3 regions of the Streptomyces sp. NPDC001544 genome follow, and region 2 is predicted to be linked to each of the others. Evidence: riboswitches for the same ligand, from Rfam matches in the RefSeq annotation. Region 2 holds a riboswitch; each other region holds the start of a gene.
The links. Region 2 has a riboswitch for thiamine pyrophosphate ahead of thiO (glycine oxidase ThiO). Riboswitches for the same ligand answer to the same signal wherever they lie in the genome.

Region 1 (2,258 bases), on a different contig from region 2:
TGCGGTATCCGGACCGGGTGACGATGTGCATCAGCTCGCAGGCGGGGTGCGGGATGAACTGCCCGTTCTGCGCGACCGGACAGGCGGGGCTCGACCGGAACCTGTCGACCGCCGAGATCGTCCACCAGATCGTCGACGGGATGCGCGCGCTCAGGGACGGCGAGGTCCCCGGTGGCCCGGCGCGGCTGTCCAACATCGTCTTCATGGGGATGGGGGAGCCGCTCGCCAACTACAAGCGGGTCGTCGGCGCCGTCCGGGCTCTCACCGACCCCGCGCCGGACGGGCTGGGACTGTCCCAGCGCGGTATCACCGTGTCCACCGTCGGGCTCGTCCCGGCGATCCACCGGTTCGCCGACGAGGGCTTCAAGTGCCGCCTCGCGATCTCGCTGCACGCGCCCGACGACGAACTGCGCGACACCCTCGTTCCCGTGAACACGCGCTGGAAGGTGCGGGAGGTGCTCGACGCCGGGTTCGAGTACGTCGAGAAGTCCGGCCGCCGGCTGTCCATCGAGTACGCGCTGATCCGGGACATCAACGACCAGGCCTGGCGCGGTGACCGGCTCGGGCGGCTGCTCAAGGGCAGGCCCGTGCACGTCAACCTCATCCCGCTGAACCCCACGCCCGGGTCGAAGTGGACCGCCTCCCGGCCGGAGGACGAGAGGGCGTTCGTGGAGGCCATCGCCGCGCATGGCGTGCCCGTCACCATCCGGGACACCCGGGGGCAGGAGATCGACGGGGCCTGTGGTCAGCTGGCGGCCACGGAGCGATAGGATCTGGCCACATCACATCTTCATATTCCGACAGGGGAGCGCCACAGCGCTGAGAGTGCGGCAGACGGGCCGCAGACCCTCTGAACCTCGCCCAGGTCATTCTGGGTAGGAAGTTCGGTCACCCACTCAAGCTGTTGTGCCCTGCCCGGACGTTCCGGGCGGGGCCGCGTTCTTCCTGGCCTACCCCAGGAGGACATCCAGTGCACCGCAAGACGTTCGTGGCCGCGGCCGCCGGGCTCGGCCTCGTGGCGCTGTCCGCTCTGACGGGGTGCGGGTCGTCCGGCGCCAAGGGGGCGGCGGACTCCAGGACCGTCACCCTCGTCAGCCACGACTCGTGGGCCGTGTCCAAGAGCGTGCTCGCGGACTTCGAGAAGAAGTCCGGGTACAAGGTCAAGGTCCTCAAGAGCGGCGACGCCGGACAGGCCGTCAACAAGGCCATCCTCACCAAGGACAACCCGCAGGGCGACGTCTTCTTCGGCGTGGACAACACCCTGCTCTCACGGGCCCTCGACAACGGGCTGTTCCAGTCCTACCGGGCCAAGGGACTGGACACGGTGGGCGCCGGATACCAGCTCGACAAGGGCAAGGACCGGGTCACGCCGGTCGACTACGGCGACATCTGCGTCAACTACGACAAGGCGTACTTCGCCCGGCACAAGCTGGCCCCGCCCCGGTCCTTCGCCGACCTGGCCAAGCCCGAGTACAAGAACCTCCTCGTCACCGAGAACGCCGCCACCTCCTCGCCCGGCCTCGGGTTCCTGCTCGGCAGCGCGGCGCAGTTCGGCGACCAGGGCTGGCAGGGCTACTGGAAGAAGCTCAAGGCGAACGGCGTCAAGGTCGTCGACGGCTGGGAGCAGGCCTACTACCAGGAGTTCTCCGGCTCCTCCGAAGGGAAGAAGGCCGGCGGCGACAGGCCGCTCGTCGTGTCGTACGCCTCCTCCCCGCCCGCCGAGGTGATCTACGCCAAGAAGCGGCCCAGCACCGCCCCGACCGGTGTGTCGACGGGCACCTGCTTCCGGCAGATCGAGTTCGCGGGACTGCTGAGCAACGCCAAGAACACCAAGGGCGGCAAGGCGTTCATCGACTTCCTGCTCTCCAAGGAGTTCCAGCAGGACATGCCGCTGAACATGTTCGTCTACCCGGTGGTGAAGGGCGCCGCCGTGCCCGCCGAGTTCACCGAGTACGGGCCGCCCGCCGCCGATCCCGAGACCATGGCCCCCGGCAAGATCGCGGCCAACCGTGACCAGTGGGTCAAGTCGTGGACGTCACTCGTACTGCGGTAGCACCCCGCAGAGGCGCGCGCGGGAACGCGGTGCGGCTCGGCCTCATGGCCGTGCCCGTCGCGTTCTTCGCCGTGTTCTTCGCCTGGCCCGTGGCCGCGATCGTCGCGCGCGGGCTGAAGGTGGACGGCGCCTGGCGGTTCGGGCGGATCGCGGACGTGGTCAGCCAGCCCGACATCCGGCACGTGCTGTGGTTCACCGTCTGGCA
Region 2 (2,258 bases):
GACGCGCTCCACGCGCGCGCGCGTGCGCAGCACCGCGCCGCTGTCGGCGTACCAGGACGCCATCGGCGCCGCCACCTCGGCCGGGAGCGCGCCGGCGAGCGGGCGGTCCGCCGCCTCCACGACCGTCACCGCGCACCCCGCCTCACGGGCCGCCGTGGCGAACTCGGCGCCGATCCAGCCGGCGCCGACGACCACGATGTCGTGCTGCCGGGCGAGCACCGGCCGCAGCCGCTCGGCGTCGTCGAGGGTGCGCAGCAGGTGCACGCCGGGCACGCCCTCCGCGCCGGGCAGCCGGACCGGTTCGGCGCCGGTGGCCAGCACCAGGACGTCGTACGGCACGGGCCCGGCCTCGGTGTCCAGCTCGTGGTCGGCGGGGCGCACGCCCAACGCCTCGCGACCGAGGCGGAGTTCGATGCCGAGCGCCTCGAAGTCCACGTCGAAGGCGGAACCCTCGGCCTTGCCGAGCAGCACGGCCTTGGACAGCGGGGGCCGGTCGTACGGCTGGTGGGGTTCGGCGCCGATCAGCGTCACGGTGCCCTTCAGCCCCTGTTCGCGCAGGGCGACCGCGGTCTGCACCCCGGCCATGCCCGCGCCGACCACGACCACTCGCCGCGCCTGTGACGTGCCCTGTTCCCGCGTCTCCCGCGTCTGCTCGCTCACTCGATCACCATAGTCAACTGACTGTGCGTCAGTCAGGGGGCGTGCTCAGTGACCTGCTCCACAACGCTCGTCCCTGCTCCCGACTGCGACTCCCATTCCCAGGTCTCCTCCAGCCGTACCCGTCCGTCGGGCAACTCGGCCACGGTCGACCCGCAGTGTCCGGAGGAGGTGGTTCCGTCCCGTTTGAGCTGCACGTACCTGAAGTCCAGCCGGTCGCCCTCGCGGGTGCCCACCAGGTACCCGCGTACGACGTCTCCACCCGCGTACTCGGCCCAGATCTCGCCGTTCTTCTCGTGGTAGGAGAAGCGGGTGCGCGTGCCCACCTGACCGGGGGCCTGGTCGGCGACGGGCGCGAGGACGAGGCCGTCGAGTGAACGGGCCATGGACGGAGGCCTCCTTACGAGTCGGGTGCCCTGCGGGCTAGGGTGGCCACCGTAAAGCACTCGCGGGAGCCCGGACGCACCGGGCTGAGAGGGAGGCTGGCGGCCTCCGACCGTACGAACCTGATCCGGGTCATGCCGGCGAAGGGAGGGGCTCGACGCCCATGTCGTCACGTACGTCGGACGTCCTCGTCATCGGGGGCGGGATCATCGGACTGGTCACGGCCTGGCGCGCCGCGCAACGCGGACTGGCCACGGCCGTGGTGGACCCGGAGCCGGGCGGCGGGGCCGCGCAGGTGGCGGCGGGGATGCTGGCCGCCGTCACGGAACTGCACCACGGCGAGCAGACACTGCTCGGCCTGAACCTGGCCTCGGCCCGCCGCTATCCGGACTTCGCGGCCGAGCTGACCGACCTCACCGGCCTGGACCTCGGCTACCGCAGATGCGGCACGCTGGCCGTCGCACTGGATGCCGACGACCGCGCCCACCTGCGCGAACTGCACGCCCTGCAGCAGCGCTCGGGACTGGGGTCGCAGTGGCTGTCCGGCCGGGAGTGCCGGCGCCTGGAGCCGCTGCTCGCGCCGGGCGTTCGCGGCGGGCTGCGGGTGGACCGCGACCACCAGATCGACCCGCGTCGGCTGGCGGCCGCGCTGGTCGCCGCGTGCGAGCGGACCGGGGTGGTCTTCCACCGGCGGTGGGCCGAGCGCTTCGACGTCGTACGGGACCGGGCGGCCGGTGTCACCACCTCGGACGGCGACGAGCTGGGCGCGGGCCAGGTGGTGCTCGCGGCGGGCAGCCTCAGCGGGCGGCTCGCAGGCCTGCCGGGTGACCTGCTGCCGCCGGTACGGCCGGTGAAGGGGCAGGTGGTGCGGCTGACCGTGCCCGAGCGGTACGCGCCGTTCCTGAGCCGGACCGTACGGGCCGTGGTGCGCGGCAGCCAGGTGTACCTGGTGCCCCGGGAGAACGGCGAGCTGGTCGTCGGGGCGACCAGCGAGGAAGTGGGCTGGGACACGACGGTGACCGCCGGCGGGGTGTACCAGTTGCTGCGCGACGCGCACGAGTTGGTGCCCGGCATCACCGAACTGCCGCTCACCGAGACCCGGGCCGGACTGCGTCCCGGCTCCCCCGACAACGCGCCGCTGCTCGGCCCGACCGGTCTGGACGGGCTGCTGCTGGCCACCGGACACCACCGCAACGGCGTGCTGCTCACCCCGGTCA
Region 3 (2,258 bases), on a different contig from region 2:
CGCCGGTGCGACGTCCGTGGTCAGCGGGCCGAGCGTATAGAACGGAGCTTCATCGCAGATCTCCTGCTGAAGGTCGATGTTCTCCTTGATCTTGTGCATCGGGACGTGGCCCGGGCCCTCGATCATGGTCTGTACGTTGAAACGCTTGGCAACCCGGTTGAGTTCCCCGAGAGTTCGCAGTTCCGCGAACTGCGCCTCGTCATTGGCGTCCGCGATCGATCCCGGCCGGAGGCCGTCGCCCAGCGAGTATGTGACGTCGTAGGCGGCGAGGATCTCGCAGAGCTCCTCGAAGTTCTCGTACAGGAACGACTCCTTGTGGTGCGCCAGGCACCACGCCGCCATGATCGAGCCGCCGCGCGAGACGATCCCGGTCTTGCGGTTCGCGGTCAGCGGCACGTATGCCAGGCGCACACCGGCGTGGACGGTCATGTAGTCCACGCCTTGCTCGGCCTGTTCTATGACCGTGTCCTTGTAGATCTCCCAGGTCAGTTCCTCGGCGCGGCCGTCGACCTTCTCCAGCGCCTGATAGAGCGGCACCGTGCCGATCGGAACGGGGGAGTTGCGCAGCACCCATTCGCGCGTGGTGTGGATGTTGCGGCCGGTGGACAGGTCCATGACCGTGTCGGCACCCCAGCGGGTCGCCCAGGTCATCTTCTCGACCTCTTCCTCGATGGAGGAGGTCACCGCCGAGTTGCCGATGTTGGCGTTGACCTTCACCAGGAACCGCTTGCCGATGATCATCGGCTCTGTTTCCGGGTGGTTGACGTTCGCGGGCAGCACGGCCCGACCCGCCGCGATCTCCTCACGGACGACCTCTGGGGAAACGTTCTCCCTCAGGGCCACGAACTCCATTTCGGGTGTGATCTCGCCGCGACGGGCGTAGGCGAGCTGCGTGACCGCCTTGCTGTCGCGGCCCCTGCGCGGCTGGCGGGGCCGTCCGGGGAAGACCGCGTCGAGGTTGCGCAGGCCGCCCCGTGGCGAGGTGTGCTTGATCCCGTCGTCCTCGGGGCGGGCTGGACGGCCCGCGTACTCCTCGGTGTCGCCACGGGCGATGATCCAGTTCTCCCGCAGCGGCGGCAGGCCCCTGCGGACGTCGGTTTCGACGAGTGGATCGGTGTACGGGCCAGAGGTGTCGTACAACGTGACCGACTGCCCGTTGGTGAGGTGCACCTGACGGACCGGCACGCGCAGGTCGGGGCGTGATCCCTCGACATACCCCTTGTGCCAGCCGATGGACTTCCCGGCCTCCTGGTCGTCGGAGATCTGCGTGGAGGCAGGCGTGCGTGCGTCCTTGTTGGTCATGAGACCTACTCCCTACGCCGGCATTACCCGGTAACAGGTTCGGCGGTCGACGCAGCGGCTTCCGTCGTCGGTGTTTCTTGTGAAACATCACTTGGCTGAATGACGTTCCACGTGAAACATCGCAAAGACAGAGGTCAGCGCCCTCTCAGCCCGGTGCTCCGAGCTCCCGCGTGTGCAAAGGTGCCTCCACGCTAGCGTCATGTGTGGCGCGGTGAACAGTGCGTCTCGTGCCCTTCTTGCAATGATCGGGCGGTGACCACGACACACGACGAGTCTCGACATCCGCCGGGGCACACGCATGCGACCGGTGAGGGACGCGGGCACTCACACAGTCACAGCCATGGACCGGCCGCACCCGTCTCGAAGCATCTGCGCAAGGTCATCGCCGCCGTCCTGATCCCGTTCACCGCAGCGGTCGTGGTCGGGCTCGTGGTTCTGTGGCCCGGCGGTGCCCCGCCCCACAAGCGGACCGGGGTCGGCTTCGACCGGCAGACCCAGCAGGCCACGGTCACCAGGGTCGTCGAGGTCAGCTGCAAGTCGGTGAACGCTTCCGGCGGCACCGTGGCCGGAGACACCTCGACCGGCGGGGGCGGTTCGGCGCAGCAGGAGGCGGGCGGTACCTGCAAGAAGGCGACGGTCCGGGTCGACACCGGCAAGGACGAGGGCCGCACGTTCACCGAGATCGTGCAGCCGGACCAGTCGCGGCAGTTGCACGAGGGCGAGAAGGTCGTGACCGCCTACGAGCCTTCGGCTCCGAAGGATCTGCAGTACTCGGTCACCGACGTCAACCGGCGCATGCCGATGGCGCTGCTGGCGGGCATCTTCGCACTCGCCGTCGTGGTCGTCGGGCGGATGCGCGGTGTCATGGCACTGATCGCGCTGGCCATCAGTTTCCTGGTCCTCGACTTCTTCATCGTGCCCGCGATCCTGCAGGGGTCGGATCCGCTGACCGTGGC

Region 1: it holds a riboswitch for thiamine pyrophosphate, as region 2 does, so the genes downstream of both, ACFY0F_RS21535 (thiamine ABC transporter substrate binding subunit) here and thiO (glycine oxidase ThiO) in region 2, are expected to answer to the same signal.
Region 3: it holds a riboswitch for thiamine pyrophosphate, as region 2 does, so the genes downstream of both, thiC (phosphomethylpyrimidine synthase ThiC) here and thiO (glycine oxidase ThiO) in region 2, are expected to answer to the same signal.

The regions. Positions count from the first base shown of each region.
Region 1 covers NZ_JBIAVN010000008.1:98,733-100,990, reverse strand. Annotated here, with positions in the region: gene rlmN (23S rRNA (adenine(2503)-C(2))-methyltransferase RlmN) at 1-770, shown strand, start outside; TPP riboswitch at 793-900, shown strand; gene ACFY0F_RS21535 (thiamine ABC transporter substrate binding subunit) at 971-2,053, shown strand; gene ACFY0F_RS21530 (ABC transporter permease) at 2,098-2,258, shown strand, end outside.
Region 2 covers NZ_JBIAVN010000001.1:904,452-906,709, reverse strand. Annotated here, with positions in the region: gene ACFY0F_RS04150 (NAD(P)/FAD-dependent oxidoreductase) at 1-660, opposite strand, end outside; gene ACFY0F_RS04145 (hypothetical protein) at 693-1,043, opposite strand; TPP riboswitch at 1,096-1,207, shown strand; gene thiO (glycine oxidase ThiO) at 1,205-2,258, shown strand, end outside.
Region 3 covers NZ_JBIAVN010000004.1:14,364-16,621, forward strand. Annotated here, with positions in the region: gene thiC (phosphomethylpyrimidine synthase ThiC) at 1-1,302, opposite strand, end outside; TPP riboswitch at 1,295-1,482, opposite strand; gene ACFY0F_RS12855 (YibE/F family protein) at 1,555-2,258, shown strand, end outside.